Regions from separate parts of the Pseudarthrobacter sp. HLT1-3 genome, predicted to be linked through region 1. Evidence: predicted binding sites of a transcription regulator. Region 1 holds the regulator's gene; the other holds the start of a gene.
The links. The regulator HrcA, encoded in region 1, represses chaperone genes, less so after heat shock. The targets are predictions, from matches to a motif close to TTNGCACTCGNNNNNNNCGAGTGCNAA.
Positions count from the first base shown of each region.

Region 2: groES (co-chaperone GroES) is a predicted target of HrcA. The motif match lies at 5,233-5,259, and genes of this name have one in related genera.

Region 1 is NZ_JBWZCJ010000008.1:68,168-76,902, forward strand. Features, by position in the region: gene AC50X9_RS09020 (PhoH family protein) at 1-175, opposite strand, end outside; gene AC50X9_RS09025 (GerMN domain-containing protein) at 603-1,481, shown strand; gene AC50X9_RS09030 (16S rRNA (uracil(1498)-N(3))-methyltransferase) at 1,516-2,295, opposite strand; gene dnaJ (molecular chaperone DnaJ) at 2,298-3,425, opposite strand; gene hrcA (heat-inducible transcriptional repressor HrcA) at 3,525-4,538, opposite strand; gene AC50X9_RS09045 (DUF3097 domain-containing protein) at 4,751-5,599, shown strand; gene AC50X9_RS09050 (DUF4870 domain-containing protein) at 5,754-6,173, shown strand; gene hemW (radical SAM family heme chaperone HemW) at 6,301-7,539, opposite strand; gene lepA (translation elongation factor 4) at 7,582-8,735, opposite strand, start outside.
Region 2 is NZ_JBWZCJ010000009.1:126,158-133,248, reverse strand. Features, by position in the region: gene AC50X9_RS10190 (hypothetical protein) at 41-202, shown strand; gene AC50X9_RS10185 (DUF389 domain-containing protein) at 444-1,412, shown strand; gene AC50X9_RS10180 (ATP-dependent DNA ligase) at 1,419-2,942, opposite strand; gene groL (chaperonin GroEL) at 3,092-4,702, opposite strand; gene groES (co-chaperone GroES) at 4,780-5,076, opposite strand; gene AC50X9_RS10165 (hypothetical protein) at 5,296-5,760, opposite strand; gene AC50X9_RS10160 (THUMP-like domain-containing protein) at 5,818-7,062, shown strand; gene AC50X9_RS10155 (shikimate 5-dehydrogenase) at 7,088-7,091, opposite strand, start outside.

The DNA of each region.
Region 1 (8,735 bases):
ACTGGGTTTCGATGTACCGGAGGGCTTCGTCATGACTGCCGAGGGACTGGACCATCTGGTCGGAGCTGTCAAACAGGACTACCTCCGTCCGCAGCCCTGGTAGGGAGTGGGGGAATTCACCTGTGGAGCGCTCTCCGGCGCTGATCCGGGCCTTGCCGTTCGCTGCTTCAGTCATGGTGTTGGCCCGCGGGCCTCTGGTCCCCTCCAGTTCGGAAATGTTCTGTCCGCCGATCCGGCCCGACGGCGGTGCGCGCCATCTGGTACCGGTGTCTGCGGTCCTCTTATCCTACGCCAGTGAGGACCCTCGCACGCCGCGTCCGCGGCGGCCTTTCGGCCCGGCGGCTGACGTGATTCCCGGATTTAGGTATCAACTTCGTATCGTCCTCATATCGTTCCCGTTGCAGTTCCCGTCTGCCGGGCCAATCCACGGTTTGGCGCCAAAGCCGTGTGCCATGCTGGAAACCGGCCTCCGGCGCGGGCCTTGCAGCCGGCCGGGCCAGGAAGTGGGCCGGCAACAGCAAGCCGAAAGGACGGCGGAGATCAGGCAACGCGGCGTTGACAAGACACCAGCAGGCAGGCGGCTTCGTCCTGGCCTGCTGCTGTTGGTGCTGCCCGCCGCCCTTGCCCTGTCCGGCTGCGTGGCTACGCCGCAGCCCGGGATCACGGACTCCGGTGCGGCGTCGCAGGTCACGGCAGCCCAGGCGCCGACCACCAGCGCGCCGCTGGAAACCACGCAGGCGTCCAACAAGGCGCCGGTGTACTGGATCGGGCGCAGCAACGACAGCACGTTCCTTTACCGGGAGTTCCGTGATGTTCCGGAACAGGACAACCCGGTCACCCGGGCGCTCCGGGTCATGATGTCCCAGAAGCCGCTCGACCCGGATTTCTTCACGCCGTGGCAGAACCCGAAGAAGCTGGCAAGCTCGATCTCGGGCAAGAATGTCATCACGGTGGACCTGTCGGCGGACGCATTCAACAGCAATGTGGATCCCGCCATGGCCGAGCGTGCGGTACAGCAGCTCGTCTACACGGCGACGGCGGCCGCCGCGAGTGCCGGGCTGATCGATGCCGGCCAGCAGATCCAGGTCGTGGTGCTGGTCGATGGGCATACCGACTTTGTCGCCTTCAACCACGTCCGGCTGGGTTCCCCGACGGCCCGCAGCGCCGGGATGGTCGCCCCGGTGTGGATCATTGATCCGCAGGAGGGGACCTCCCTGGCGGAGGGCGCGGTGAAGGTCTCCGGCCGCAGCACGGCTCCCGGCGGCACCCTCCGGTGGGAAATCCTGCGGATCGACGGCAGCGTCACGACCTCGTACCTGAACGGAACGACGGCCGCCTCGGCTGAGGCCGGACAATCCGGTGCCTTCAGCCTCTCGGTCAACCTGGCACCGGGCAGCTATGAGGTCCGGGTGTCCCAGCTGGAGGACGGCAACCCGGCCAAGGATTTGAACGTCGACACCCGCGGATTCACGGTTAAGTAAGCCCCATTCCGCCAGGACGGCCAGCAGGTACGGGCTACCAGCGGCCCAGGATGTCGCTCGCGAGGACCGTTGCAGCGGGTCCGGCGGTCGATGAGCGCAGCACATGGTGGCCCAGCAGGGCCGTCACCGCTCCTGCGTCGCAGAGCCTGGTGACTTCCCGCGGGCTGATGCCGCCTTCGGGACCAACAATCAGCAGCACCTCGCGTCCCGTCCCTGTTCCGTCGCCGGCCGGGCGGGTATCCTGCCAGGCTTCCAGCACCTGGCGCAGCGGGCGCACGGCATCCTCGTGCAGGATCACGGCGAGGTCGGCGGCACCCACTGCCGCCTGCAGCCCGGCGCCGTCGACGGCGGCGCGGACCTCCGGGATCCAGGCCCGGCGGGCCTGCTTGGCGGCCGCCGTGACGACCGACTGCCACTTTGCGTGGGCCTTGGCCGCACGTTCGGCCTTCCAGCGCACAATTGACCGTTCGGCCTGCCAGGGGATGACGGCGTCGATCCCCAGTTCGGTCGCAGTCTCGGCGGCGAGCTCGTCGCGGTCGCCTTTGGCGAGGGCCTGGACCAGGACGAGCCGGACCTCGGGCCGGGGTTCGTCGGCGAGGGCGGAGCATTCCACGCTCAGCTCGCCGGGGGCGACGGCCGCGACACTGCCGCTGAGCCGCTTCCCGGCGCCGTCGGCGATGTCCACCTTCTCCCCCACGGCAAGCCGCTTTACCGTGACCGCGTGGCGGGCCTCGGGTCCGTCAAGAACGAAGACGGCGCCGGGGACCAGCCCGTCCAGGGTGCCGGGGGCGGTGAAGAAGACCGGGTTGCTCACCGCTACAGGTTACCGAGCCGGTCCCGCAGCTTCGAGAAGACCCCGCCGGTGCCGGCGAGCTTTCCTTCGGTGAACTGTTCGCCGCGCAGCTTGGCGAGCTGGCGGAGCAGGTCCTCCTGGGCGGCGTCGAGCTTTTCGGGGGTGTCGACCTGCAGGTGGACCTTGAGGTCGCCGCGGCCGTAGCCGCGCAAGTGGGTGACGCCCAGCCCGCGCAGGGTGATGACCTCGCCGGACTGGGTGCCGGCCTTGACGTCGATCTCCTGCTGGCCGTCGAAGGTGTCGAGGGTGAGTTCGGTGCCCAGCGCCGCAGCCGTCATCGGGATGTTGAGGCTGGCGTGGAGGTCATCGCCGTCGCGCACATAGGTGGCGTCGTTGTTGACCCGGATTTCCACATAGAGGTCGCCGGCGGGTCCGCCGGCGGGTCCTGCCTCGCCCTGGCCGGAGAGCTGGATGCGAGTGCCGGTAGCCACACCGGCGGGCACCTTGACCGTCAGCGAGCGGCGGCTGCGGATCCGGCCCTGGCCGGCGCATTCGTTGCAGGGGTCGTTGATGACGGTGCCGAAGCCCCCGCAGGAACCGCAGGGGGCAGTAGTCATGACCTGGCCGAGGATGGAACGAACGGCGCGCTGGACCTGGCCGCTGCCGCCGCAGATGTCACAACGTTCCGGGTGGCTGCCCTCACGGCAGCAGGAGCCCTCACAGGTGGGGCAGGTGACGGCCGTGTCGACTTCGATTTTCTTGTTGACGCCGAAAACGGCGTCGCGGAGGTCGATCCGGACGCTGATCAGGGCGTCCTGTCCGCGGCGGACGCGGGACGCCGGTCCGGTCTGGCCGCCGGAGCCGAAGAACGTCTCGAAAATATCCTGGAACGCGAAGCCCTGGCCGGAGTAGCTGCCGCCGCCGAAGCCGTTGTCGGTGCCGTTCTCGTTGCCCGTGGTGTCGTAGATCCGGCGTTTCTGCGGATCCGAAAGCACCTCGTAGGCGTGCGTGACGGCCTTGAACCGGTCCGACGCGTCATCCCCGGGATTAACATCCGGGTGGAGGTTGCGTGCCAGTTTGCGGTAGGCCTTCTTGATCTCTTCGCCCGTGGCTTCGCGGGAGACTCCAAGAACGTCGTAATGGCTGCTCAAAGTTTGTATCTCTTCCTGGTTGTACTGCCGGTTAGTGGCAAGAAGCCTGGTTGGGGTCCGGCGCGCGGGTGCGGGCGCCGGACGGGTGGCCGCGGTCCGTCAGGGGCCGAGAATCCTGGACAGGTAGCGGGCCACGGCCCGGACGGCGGCCATCGTGGTGGGATAGTCCATCCGGGTGGGGCCGAGGACCCCGACCTTCGCGGTCGCGTCCGGGCCGTAGCCGGTCGCGACCACCGAGGCCTCGGCCAGCCCGTCATACGGGTTCTCCCGGCCGATGCTGACCGTGACGCCCCGCGGGTCCGCAGCCATGTCCCCGAGCAGGCGGAGCATGACCACCTGCTCCTCGAGGGCTTCGAGGACCGGGCCGATGCTGAGCGGGAAGTCGACGTTGGAGCGGGCCAGGTTGGCTGTTCCGGCCATGACCATCCGCTCCTCGCGGCTGCTGACTGCCAGTGCCTCCAGGCCCCGTGCCAATGCCTGGGCGTCGGCCCGCCGCGACGGCGGGCAAGTGACAATCACGGATTTCAGCGATTGCGGCAGCTGGTTCAGGGACGTCCCGGAAAGGGTGCCGAGGAACCTCGTCCGCAGCTCGGACAGCGCCTCCTCGGAGAGGTCCTGCCCGACGTCAATGACCCGCTGTTCCACCTTGCCGGTGTCGGCGATCAACACTGCCAGCACCTTTCGGGGAGCCAGCAGGACGAATTCGATGTGCCGCACCTTGGCCCTGCTCAGGTGCGGGTACTGCACCACGGCGACCTGGTGGGTCAGCTGCGAGAGCAGCCGCACGGTCCTGTCCAGGACGTCGTCGAGGTCGTCGGAGCCCTCCAGCAGGGCCTGGATGGCGCGGCGTTCCGCCGGCGAGAGCGGCTTGACCGCCGAAATCTGGTCCACGAAGAGCCGGTAGCCCTTGTCCGTGGGAATCCGCCCGGCGCTGGTATGCGGCGCCGTGATGAGGCCGTCATCTTCCAGGGCCGCCATATCATTGCGGATCGTGGCGCTGGACACGCCCAGGTGATGCCGCTCGACGAGGGCCTTGGAGCCGACAGGTTCCCGTGAATGGACGTAGTCCTCCACGATGGCGCGCAGCACTTCGAGTTTGCGCGGTTCGCTCATGCTCCACCTCCATTCGACTGTCGGATCCGATGCCGCCAAGTGCCGGCCGTCGCGGACCGCCGTGTTAGCACTCGACATGCCTAAGTGCTAACCAGTCTAATATGAGTCGCCGCGTTGTTAGCATTGGATTCGCTCCGGGCGTTCTTCCTGGGGCTGGTGTTTTCGGGCACAGCCCGCCCGCAGCCATCCGAGTGTAAAGGACTGTGTCACCGATGTCGTACCAGAACTGGGGTCCGCAGGACCTGTCCGCGCCCGCCAAGACGCAGCTGCCCGAAGTGCCGGCGGAGCGCGGAATGGTGCTTGAGGAGGTCCAGTCCGGCTGGGTCGGCGCCGTTACGCGGGTGGAGAAGTCCGGCGGAATGCACGTCGTCGCCCTGGAGGACCGGCGCGGCAAATCCCGGTCATTCCGGCTCGGCTTCGGCTTCCTGCTGGAAGGCCAGCCGATCCGGCTGATGCCGCCGGCGCCCCGCGCGGCCGCGCCGGCGGCTGGAATCCGCACCGCCTCCGGCTCGGTCCGGGTGCAGGGCCACCGGGCCCAGGTGGCGAAGGCCAGCCGGATCTGGGTGGAGGGCAAGCACGACGCCGAACTCGTGGAGAAGGTCTGGGGCGACGATCTCCGGGTGGAGGGCATCGTCGTCGAGCCATTGCACGGCATTGACGACCTTGCCGGCGCCGTTGCCGCCTTCCGGCCCGGCCCGGGACGCCGGCTGGGCGTACTGGTGGACCACCTGGTGCCGAATTCCAAGGAATCCCGGATCGCCGACGCCGTGATGGCCTCCCCCGGAGCGGCCGGGAACGTGCTGATTGTGGGCCATCCCTATGTAGATGTCTGGCAGGCGATCCGGCCGTCGGTGCTGGGGATCGAGAAGTGGCCGGTTATTCCGCGCGGGGTGGACTGGAAGACCGGCATACTGACGGCCTTCGGTTGGCCGCACAGCACCAAGGAGGACGTCGGTCTGGGCTGGCAGAAGCTCCTCGGCGCGGTACGCAGTTATGCGGATCTGGAGCCCTCCCTGCTGGGCCGGGTCGAAGAGGTTATCGATTTCCTCACCGTTCCCTGAGGCCGCGCCCGGGTGGGCCCGGGTGGGCCCGCGCCAGCGGGCCGATCGGCGTTTTGGCGCCCAAGCACGTATTCTTGGTAGGGCGGTTGTGCTCCCGGCGCAGCCCTGGCAATTCGACGCACCAATGCACCCCCGCAATCTGAAGGACAACACCGTGGCAGACGACGCACGCGAACACGCTGGCAACCAGGCCGGCCATGGCCAGCCTCCGTACCATGGCGTTCCGGCAAATGCCCTGCCGCTGACGGCAAACGAGGACCGGCAGTGGGCCACGCTGGCCCACTTCGGCGGCATCCTGGGCTGTGTGCCCGCGTTGCTGATCTACCTGATCTTCAAGGACCGGGGCCCGTTCACGGCGCAGGAGTCCAAAGAAGCCCTGAACTTCACGCTGCCCCCCACGGCTGCGGCCGTGCTGTGCAACCTGCTGGTCTTCGTACCTGTGGTGGGCAACATTTTCGCTGTCCTGGCCACGATCATCTGGATCGCTGTGACGTGCTTCTCGGTGGCGGCCGGCATCCACGTCAACCGCGGCCAGCCGCACCGCTACGACTTCAACCTCCGCTGGATCAAGTAGCGCGGCAGCCCGTCGGCGCCGCAACGCGCGCCAGCCCCAGAGCAAGGTCCCAGCCGCAGGGCCAGGCCCGGCACCAGTCCCAGGGCCGGGCCCGGCGCCAGTCCAAGGGCCAGGTCCCCGCCCGGATCTAGTCCGGCAGGATCCTGCGGACCACGGCGTCGGCGAGCAGCCGGCCCTTGAGCGTCAGGACCAGCCGGCCCCGGAAGGCTGAGACCGGGTCCACGAGTCCGTCCGCGATAAGTCCGGCGACGGCGTGCCGCCCGGTGTCACCCAGGCCGCCGAGGCTGGCGATCTCCAGCCCGGAGTTCAGGCGGGCTTCCAGCATGACGCGTTCCACATTCCGGGTTTCCGAATCGAGGGTTTCCCGTCCGGCGGCAGGCGAGAGGCCGGAGCCCAGCCGGTTCGCGTAGGCGACGGGATGCTTGACGTTCCACCAGCGCACACCGCCGACATGCGAGTGCGCGCCGGGGCCGATCCCCCACCAGTCGTCGCCGCGCCAGTAGGCGAGGTTGTGGCGGCAGGCCTGCCCGGGGGTGCGGGCCCAGTTGCTGACCTCGTACCAGGACAAACCGGCGGCCGAGATGAGCTCGTCGGCGAGTTCGTACTTGGCGGCGTGGTCGTCGTCGTCAATTCCCGGGACCTCGCCGCGGCGGATCTGCGCCGCGAGCTTGGTGCCCTCCTCGACAATCAGCGCGTAGGCGCTGATGTGGTCCGGCCCGTAGGACAGCGCCGTCTCCAGCGAATAGCGCCAGTCGGCCAGCGACTCCCCCGGCGTCCCGTAGATCAAATCGAGGCTGACGGCGAGGCCCGCGTCCCGGGCCCACCGGACCGCCTCGGGCACCCGGCTGGGGGTGTGCGTCCGGTCCAGGACCTTCAGGACGTGCGGCACCGCCGACTGCATGCCAAAGGACACCCGGGTGAAGCCCGCATCCGCCAGCAGCTGCAGGGATCCGGGGGTGACCGAGTCCGGGTTCGCTTCCGTGGTGACCTCGGCGCCGGGCTCGAGTCCCCAGGCCGCGACGGCGGCGGTGAGGATGCGCGCGAGGTCTTCGGCCGGGAGCAGCGTCGGTGTTCCGCCGCCGAAGAATACCGTGCTGAGCGGCCGTACCGGCAGGCCGCTGTTTTTCAGGGCGACGACGGCGAAACCGACCTCCGCGACCGCCGTGCCGGCATAGGCGTCCTGGGACGCCCCGCCGCCGAGCTCCGTGGCCGTGTAGGTGTTGAAATCGCAGTAGCCGCAGCGCACGGCGCAGAACGGAATGTGCACGTAGAGCCCAAAGGCGCGGGCCGCGGCGCCGTCGAGCGCCTGGCCGGGCAGCAGACCGTCGGGCGGGGCCGGGTCGCCCAGCGGCAGGACGCTAGGCATCGGCCCTGCCGGCCTGGATCGGGACAGTATTCACCAGCACCGCTACTTCTTGGCCTTGTCCTTGGACTCGTCCGTGGTGAGGGCGGCGATGAAGGCTTCCTGCGGGACCTCGACGCGGCCCACCATCTTCATGCGCTTCTTGCCTTCCTTCTGCTTCTCCAGCAGTTTCCGCTTTCGGGTGATGTCACCGCCGTAGCACTTGGCGAGCACGTCCTTGCGGATGGCGCGGATGCTTTCCCGGGCGATGATCCGGGAGCCAATGGCGGCCTGGATGGGCACCTCGAACTGCTGGCGCGGAATCAGTTCGCGCAGCTTGCCGGTCATCATCACGCCGTAGGCATACGCCTTGTCGCGGTGGGTGATGGCGGAGAAGGCATCCACCTGCTCGCCCTGGAGCATGATGTCGACCTTGACCAGATCGGCGACCTGCTCGCCGTCGGCCTTCCAGTCCAGTGACCCGTAGCCGCGGGTCTTGGATTTGAGGATGTCGAAGAAATCGAAGACGATCTCGGCCAGCGGCAGGCGGTAACGGATTTCCACCCGGTCCTCGGAGAGATAGTCCATGCCGCCCATGACGCCGCGCCGGCTCTGGCACAGCTCCATGATGGCTCCGACAAATTCGTTCGGCGCCAGGATGGTGGCGGAAACCATCGGCTCGCGGACCTCGGCGATCTTGCCGCTGGGGTATTCGCTGGGGTTGGTGACGTGGACGACCTTCTTGTCCTCCAGGGTCACCTCGTACTCCACGTTCGGGGCGGTGGAGATCAGGTCCAGGTTGTATTCGCGTTCGAGCCGCTCCCGGGTGATTTCCAGGTGCAGCAGGCCCAGGAAACCCACGCGGAAGCCGAATCCCAGCGCGGCCGACGTCTCCGGCTCGTACACCAGTGCGGCGTCGTTCAGCATCAGCTTTTCCAGCGCATCGCGGAGCACCGGGTAATCCGTGCCGTCCAGCGGGTACAGGCCGGAGAACACCATCGGTTTGGCGTCTGCGTAGCCGGGCAGTGACTGGGTGGCGGGCTTGGCCAGGTTGGTGACAGTGTCGCCGACCTTGGACAGCCGGACGTCCTTCACACCGGTGATGAGGTAGCCCACCTCGCCGACGCCGAGGCCCTTGGAGGGAGTGGGCTCCGGGGAGCTGACACCAATCTCCAGGAGTTCGTGGGTGGCGCGGGTGGACATCATCTGGATGCGTTCGC
Region 2 (7,091 bases), on a different contig from region 1:
GTGAGCAACGGCACCAGCCCGGTGACATAGAGTACGCCCCATGAAGGACATCAGCTACCGGTGGATGACCAAGCGCCAGGCGGCCGCAGCCCTCCAGGAGTACCTCGTCGAACGCCCCGCGGCGCTGCAACGTCTGCGGGCCGAGCTCGCCGCCGGCGGGCTCGACCCGGACTCGATGCTCGCCGGCACACGGCTTCCCTGATCCCGCTGTGGCGGTGGATCGGAGCCCGGATCCTGGCTCAGCCGCCCCGCCTGCCCTGGTCGGCCCAGCCCGGTGTCGCCGCCGCTGTCCGGGAGGACCGCGAGGTGCTGCTGGTCAGCGCCGCGGAATGGAACGCCGGGGACCTGAAGCAGTGGCTGCTGGCATGGATCCAAGGCCACCTCCGGGACGTGGGCTGAGCGTCCAGGGCGTTACCCTGTAACGAGCCAGAGGAGGCCCGCTCGTGATCGCACAGCTGCGCATTTGTGTCCCGGACGAATTGTCCGCCGCCGTGGTTGAGTGCTGCCGCGGCGAGCTTGGCGTCGCCGAGGTTTCCCGCCAGCCCGGTGCTGCCGTCCTGCCGCCGGGGGACATCATCGACGTCCTGCTGGCGCGGGAGTCAGTGGAGGGTCTGGTGGAGAAACTCCAGGCCCTGAATGTCCAGCAGCAGGGGTCGATCTCGGTCTCGATGCCGGAGCTGGTGCTTTCCGACCGGGCGGACAAGGCCACCGCAGAGGCCCCCGGCGAAGGAGCGGACGCGGTGATCTGGGAGGAGGTGTCCCGGCAGACCGGCGAGGACTCGCGGCTCACGTGGAGCTATCTGGTTTTCCTGATTCTCGCGACCCAGCTGGCGGCCATCGGGATTGTCACGGATTCGACCATCGCCATTGTCGGGGCCATGGCCGTGGGACCGGAGTTCGGCCCGCTCGCGGCCCTGGCCGTGTCGCTGGTGCGGCGGCAGTGGCAGCTGGGACGCCGAGCGGCCCTGGCGCTCTGCATCGGTTTCCCCGTGGCCATGCTGGCGGCAGCGTTCACGGCATGGCTGTCCGTGCCGCTGGGACTTTTTCCCGCTGACGTGCTCGACGGCGGATCCGCGGTCGAGTTCATTTATCACCCGGGACCCTATTCGCTGATTGTGGCCGTGCTGGCCGGGACCGCGGGGATGCTGTCCGTGATCAGCCGGCGGTCCGCCGCGCTGATCGGCGTCTTCATCTCGGTGACGACGGTCCCGGCTGCAGGGTTTGTGGCGGTGGCACTGGTTCTGGGCGAGTACCAGAAGGCGGCCGGCTCGGCCCTGCAGCTGGGACTGAACCTGGCGGGCATCGTGGCTGCCGCGGTTGCCGTGCTGATCTTCTACCGGCTGGTCACCAAGCGGTTGCCCGAAGAGACTGCCCGTCGGCTCAGGCGGCAGCTACGACGAAGCCGCGGCTGACCGGGGCTAGGAGCGCAGCAGCCCGCGCAGAGTCTGAATGGTGTCGGCCTCCGCCGCCGTCTTGTCGTCGCGGTAGCGCTTGACGCGTGCGAACCGCAGCGCGACTCCGCCCGGGTAGCGCGGGGAACGCTGCACACCGTCGATCGCGATCTCAACCACGGTGACTGGTTCCACCCAGACGGTGCCCGCGGTGCGCCGCACCTCGAGTTCCTGGAACTTTCCCGTCTGCCAGCGCAGCAGGGCGTCGGTGAGGCCTTTGAAGGTCTTCCCCACCATCACGTAGCCGCCCGGTTCGCCGAACTCCCCGGTCGGATCGACGGCTCCCAGGTGCAGGTTCGACAGCAGGCCGGTGCGCCGCCCGGACCCCCACTCGCAGGCGAGCACCACCAGGTCGTAGGTGAGTACCGGCTTCACCTTGATCCAGTTGGAACCACGCCGACCGGCCGCGTAGGCCGATCCGACCGCCTTCACAACCACACCCTCATGGCCCGAGGCGAGCGCATCGCGGGACACTCTCTCAGCGACGGTCGCGTCCGCCGTGATCTCCCCGGGGATCCGGTGCTCAGGGGCGATGCGTTCGAGCACCTCGATGCGCGCTGACAGCGGCTCGTCGAGGAGGTCGCGCCCGTCGATGTGGAGAACGTCGAAGAACCACGGGTGCAGCACGGTGGCGCGCGCCGCGTCCGCCCCGAACCGCGCCATGGTCTCCTGGAACGGTCGCGGGCCGCCGTCCTCGTCGAGGGCGAGGGTCTCGCCGTCGAGGATCACATCACGCACCGGCAGCCGGCGGACCATTTCCACCACCTCGGGCAGCCGGCGGGTTACCTCGACCAGGGTGCGGGTATAGATGCGGACCTCGTCGCCGGTGCGATGCACCTGGATGCGCGCCCCGTCGAGCTTGTATTCCACCGAAGCCGTCCCCGTGACCTCCAGCGCCGCGCTGGGGCTGGCCGCGGTTGCGGCGAGCATGGGGTGCACGGGACGGCCGACGACGAGGCCGACGGCGTCAAGCTGGTCCGCCGTCCCCGTGAGGGCCAGCAGGGCGGTCTCGCCGAGATCGCCGGAGAGCATGGCCGCGCGGCGTACGGCGTCGACGGGACGGCCGGCGGCGCGGGCTATGGCATCCGTCAGCACCCCCTCCAGGGCACCGGTACGCAGTTCACCGAGCAGCACGCCGGCGATGAAGGCCTGCTCGCGCTCGGTGGCTGCGGCGGTCAGCAACCGCAGGGTGGCGGCGCGCTCCGACGCCGATCCGGCCCCGCCCGTGACGAGGAGCCGCTCCAGCGCGGCGTCGACGTCGGCGACGGTAAGACTCGGCTCGGCGGCCGGCGCCCCCATGGCCTCTGTCATGCCGCGCCAGCCGACCCCGACCCGGCCCTGCCGCGGCCTGGCGATGAGCAGGCCGACGGTCGCCGCGATGTCCGCGGGCTCCAGCCGGCGCAGCAGGTCGGCCAGTGCAGCGACCTTGGCGAGCCGGGAGCGGGTCGAGGCGACGGCATCACTGGTTATCACGAGCTCGTCCAGCAGCATGGCACCAGTCTGCCACGCCCCTCGACGCCGGTCAGTGCGATTGGGCGGGAAACCATTCGGCCCACCGGGGGAACCCATGGGAACAAAAAACCGGCCCAGCGGACGCTGGACCGGTTTCCTGTTCACAGGTTCCCTGTGTGGGCTGCAGCCTAGTGGCTGTGGCCTGCGTGCTCGTCTTCGTTGGCCGGCTTCTCGACCACGAGGGTTTCCGTGGTGAGTACCAGTGCCGCGATGGAAGCCGCGTTGCGGAGGGCCGCACGCGTCACCTTCACGGGGTCGATGACGCCGGCAGCAATCAGGTCTTCGTATTCGCCGGTCTTGGCGTTGAAGCCCTGGTTGTTGGCGGATTCGGCCACCTTCGCGACGACGACGTAGCCGTCGAAGCCGGCGTTCTGGGCGATCCAGCGCAGCGGCTGGGTCAGTGCCCGGCGGACGATGCCGACGGCAGCAGCCGCGTCACCTTCGAGGGCCTGGACGGCGGGGTCCTCGTCCAGCGCCTTGAGGGCGTGGATGAGGGCGGCGCCGCCGCCGGCGACGATGCCCTCTTCAAGGGCAGCGCGGGTCGAGGACACTGCGTCCTCGATGCGGTGCTTCTTTTCCTTCAGCTCGACCTCGGTGGCTGCGCCGACCTTGATCACGCCGATGCCGCCGGCCAGCTTGGCCAGGCGTTCCTGCAGCTTTTCCTTGTCCCAGTCGGAGTCGGTGCGGGTCAGCTCGGCGCGCAGCTGGGAGACTCGGGCTGCGACGTCTTCTGCCGAACCGGCACCGTCAACGATGGTCGTGTTGTCCTTGGTGACGGTGATGCGCCGGGCGGTGCCCAACACCTCGAGGCCGACCGTGTCCAGGCTGAGGCCCAGTTCCGGCGAGACAACCTGTGCGCCCGTGAGGGTAGCGATGTCCTGCAGCATGGCCTTGCGGCGGTCACCGAAGCCCGGAGCCTTGACGGCCACAACGTTCAGGGTGCCCCGGATGCGGTTGACGATCAGCGTGGAGAGTGCCTCGCCGTCGACGTCTTCAGCGATGATGAAGAGCGGTTTGGAGCTCTGCAGCGCCTTTTCCAGCAGCGGCAGGAAGTCCTGGACGGACGAGATCTTGCCCTGGTTGATCAGGATCAGGGCGTCTTCGAGGACTGCTTCCTGGCGTTCCGCGTCGGTGACGAAGTACGGGGACAGGTAGCCCTTGTCGAACTGCATGCCCTCGGTGAGGACCAGCTCGGTCTGCGTGGTGGAGGATTCCTCGATGGTGATCACACCATCCTTGCCGACCTTGCCGAATGCCTCGGCCAGGAGCTCGCCGATCTCGTCGCTCTGCGCGGAGATTGCAGCGACGTTGGCGACCTGGTCGCCTTCGACGGGGCGTGCGTTTTCGAGCAGGCGGGCGGCGATGGCCTCAACCGAGACCTCGATGCCGCGCTTGATCTGGCCCGGGGCGGCGCCGGCCGCAACGTTGCGGAGGCCTTCCTTGACCAGGGCCTGAGCCAGCACGGTGGCGGTGGTGGTGCCGTCGCCGGCCACGTCGTTGGTCTTGGTGGCGACCTCCTTGGCAAGCTGCGCGCCAAGGTTCTCGTACGGGTCGTCCAGTTCGACTTCACGGGCGATGGTGACACCATCGTTGGTGATCGTGGGGGCGCCCCACTTCTTGTCCAGCACGACGTTGCGGCCGCGCGGGCCGAGCGTGACCTTGACCGTGTTGGCGAGCTTATCGATGCCGGCTTCAAGCGACCGGCGGGCAGCGTCGTTAAACGCAAGCTGCTTTGCCATGGTTTTGTCCTTTCAAAGACAGAACCCCGCGCAACTGACCCGTCAAAGAAGGATCGGCGGCGCGGGGTCCAAGAGAGTTACTTTACGACGATCGCCAGGACGTCGCGGGCGGAGAGCACGAGGTACTCGGTGCCGCCGGTCTTGACTTCAGTTCCGCCGTACTTGGAGTAGATAACAACGTCGCCGACGGTGACGTCGATCGGGACGCGGTTGCCGTTGTCGTCAAAGCGGCCGGGGCCTACTGCAACAACTTCGCCTTCCTGCGGCTTTTCCTGCGCGGAGTCCGGGATAACCAGGCCGGAAGCCGTGGTCTGCTCGGCTTCGAGCGGGCGGACAACAATACGATCCTCAAGAGGCTTAATAGAGACCGACAATGACCTCTCCTTTTCGTCAGCAAATTCGTGGACATTAAAGCTGTGGGGCCAAGGCATACAGACCGTCGTCGCGGTGCCGGCAGCAGCCTGGCTGATAAAGCTTCAGGTGTTAGCACCCTCCTAGGGAGAGTGCTAATGACGACTCTATGTAAGGAGTTAGCACTCGGTCAAGGCGAGTGCCAGAATTACGTTCCCGGTGAACGCTGGGCCGTCCAGGGACTAGCGTCCGCCGAGGTCCTCGAAGTCGACGTCCTCACCCTCATCCCTGTCGTCGGAGCCGGTCTCGTTCCGGTGCCGGTACAGCACCAGGGCTCCCGCGGCGGCCAGGACCATTCCGAGGACCAGGAAGATGATGCCGCCCGTGCGGGCACCGGCGTAGTTCTCGCGGATGGCCTTCGCCTCGTCGGTCGCGTCACTGACGGACGTGCCGCCCACCGAATAGACGGTGGCGTTAAAGGAGTCCAGCAGGAAGATGATTACCAGCAGGGCCACGCAGACGACGGCGATCACGCCGCCGGCGATGAGCGCCGGCCGGGCGTAGCGGTAGAGTCCCTGCCGGGCGGGAGCGCCGCCGTCGGCGTCCTGCGGGGCGGCGTCCTGCCGGGAGGTGTCGCCCTGCTGTCCGGGGTGGTCCTGCCGGTGGTTTCCGTCCGTGCCGCTGCTTGCCGTGCCGCTTTGATCCATGCCGTCAACCCTATCGGGCGCACGGAGTGAACCCGGCCCTGAACTAGGCTTGATTGCATGGCTGACGCACCGCAGGACCAGATCGCCCCGCTTCTCAACCCGGAGGGCTGGGAGCTGCTGGCGTCGCTCGGGCCGTACCGGGAGGACGAGGCGTTCCGACTCAATGGGTCCCTCCGCAAGGCCGGCCACTCCCCCGAGCTCGTTTCCGCGGTGCTCACCCAGTCGCGGCTGCGGACCAGGGCCGAGGCCAAGTTCGGCGAGTTCGCCCGGCAGATGATTTTCACCCAGGCGGGTCTGGAGCAGGCCACCCGGCTCACCGTTGCGGCCCGGCACGCGCAGCGCTTCGCCGAAGCCGGTGTGCAGCACGTCGCGGATCTTGGCTGCGGCCTCGGCGCCGACGCCATGGCGTTCGCCTCGCTGGACCTCCAGGTCGCGGCCGTGGAAATGGATGAGACGACGGCAGCCTGCGCCACGATGAACCTGATCCCGTTCCGGAACGCGACCGTGGTCCATTCCGATGCGACGGAGTTTGCGCTCGACGGGATCGACGGCGTCTGGCTCGACCCGGCGCGACGGACCACCTCCACTTCGGGCACCAAGCGGCTCTGGGATCCGGAGGACTTCTCCCCGCCGCTGTCCTTCGCCGAATCCCTGGCCGGAGCCGGGATGGCGGTGGGCGTGAAAATGGGCCCCGGCATGCCGCACGATTCGGTGCCCAAAGGCTGCGAAGCGCAGTGGGTTTCGGTCGGCGGGGACGTCACCGAAGTGGCGCTGTGGTTTAACGCGGTCCGGCGTCCGGGGATCCGGCGCGCGGCCCTCCTGCTCGGCCCCGCGGGTGCTGCGGAACTGACCAGCGCCGAGGATTTCGACGGCGGCCCGGTCGCCCCGGTGGGCCCGGTGGAGGGTTACCTCTACGAGCCCGACGGCGCCGTCATCCGCGCCGGGCTGGTGGCCGACGTCGCCCTCCAGCTGGGCGGGCACCTCGTGGACGAGCACATCGCCTACATCTGCGCCCCGGAACTTCAGGACACCCCCTTTGCGCGGGCCTATAAGGTCCTGGAGGTGATGCCGTACAACGTCAAGGCGCTCAAGGCCTGGGTCAAGGTCCAGGGCATCGGGGTGCTGGACATCAAGAAGCGCGGCACCTCGGTCACTCCGGAGGAACTGCGCAAAGAGCTCCTCCCCGGAGGGAAGACCGCCGGGCACAAGGGGGGCGGCAAGAGCCGGGGGAAGAAGACGGCCACCCTGGTCCTCACCAGGATAGGCGAGGAGCGGGTGGCCATTTCGGTGCAGCCGGTATAGGGCTGCGTTGCCGGATTCCCGGCGGCTAT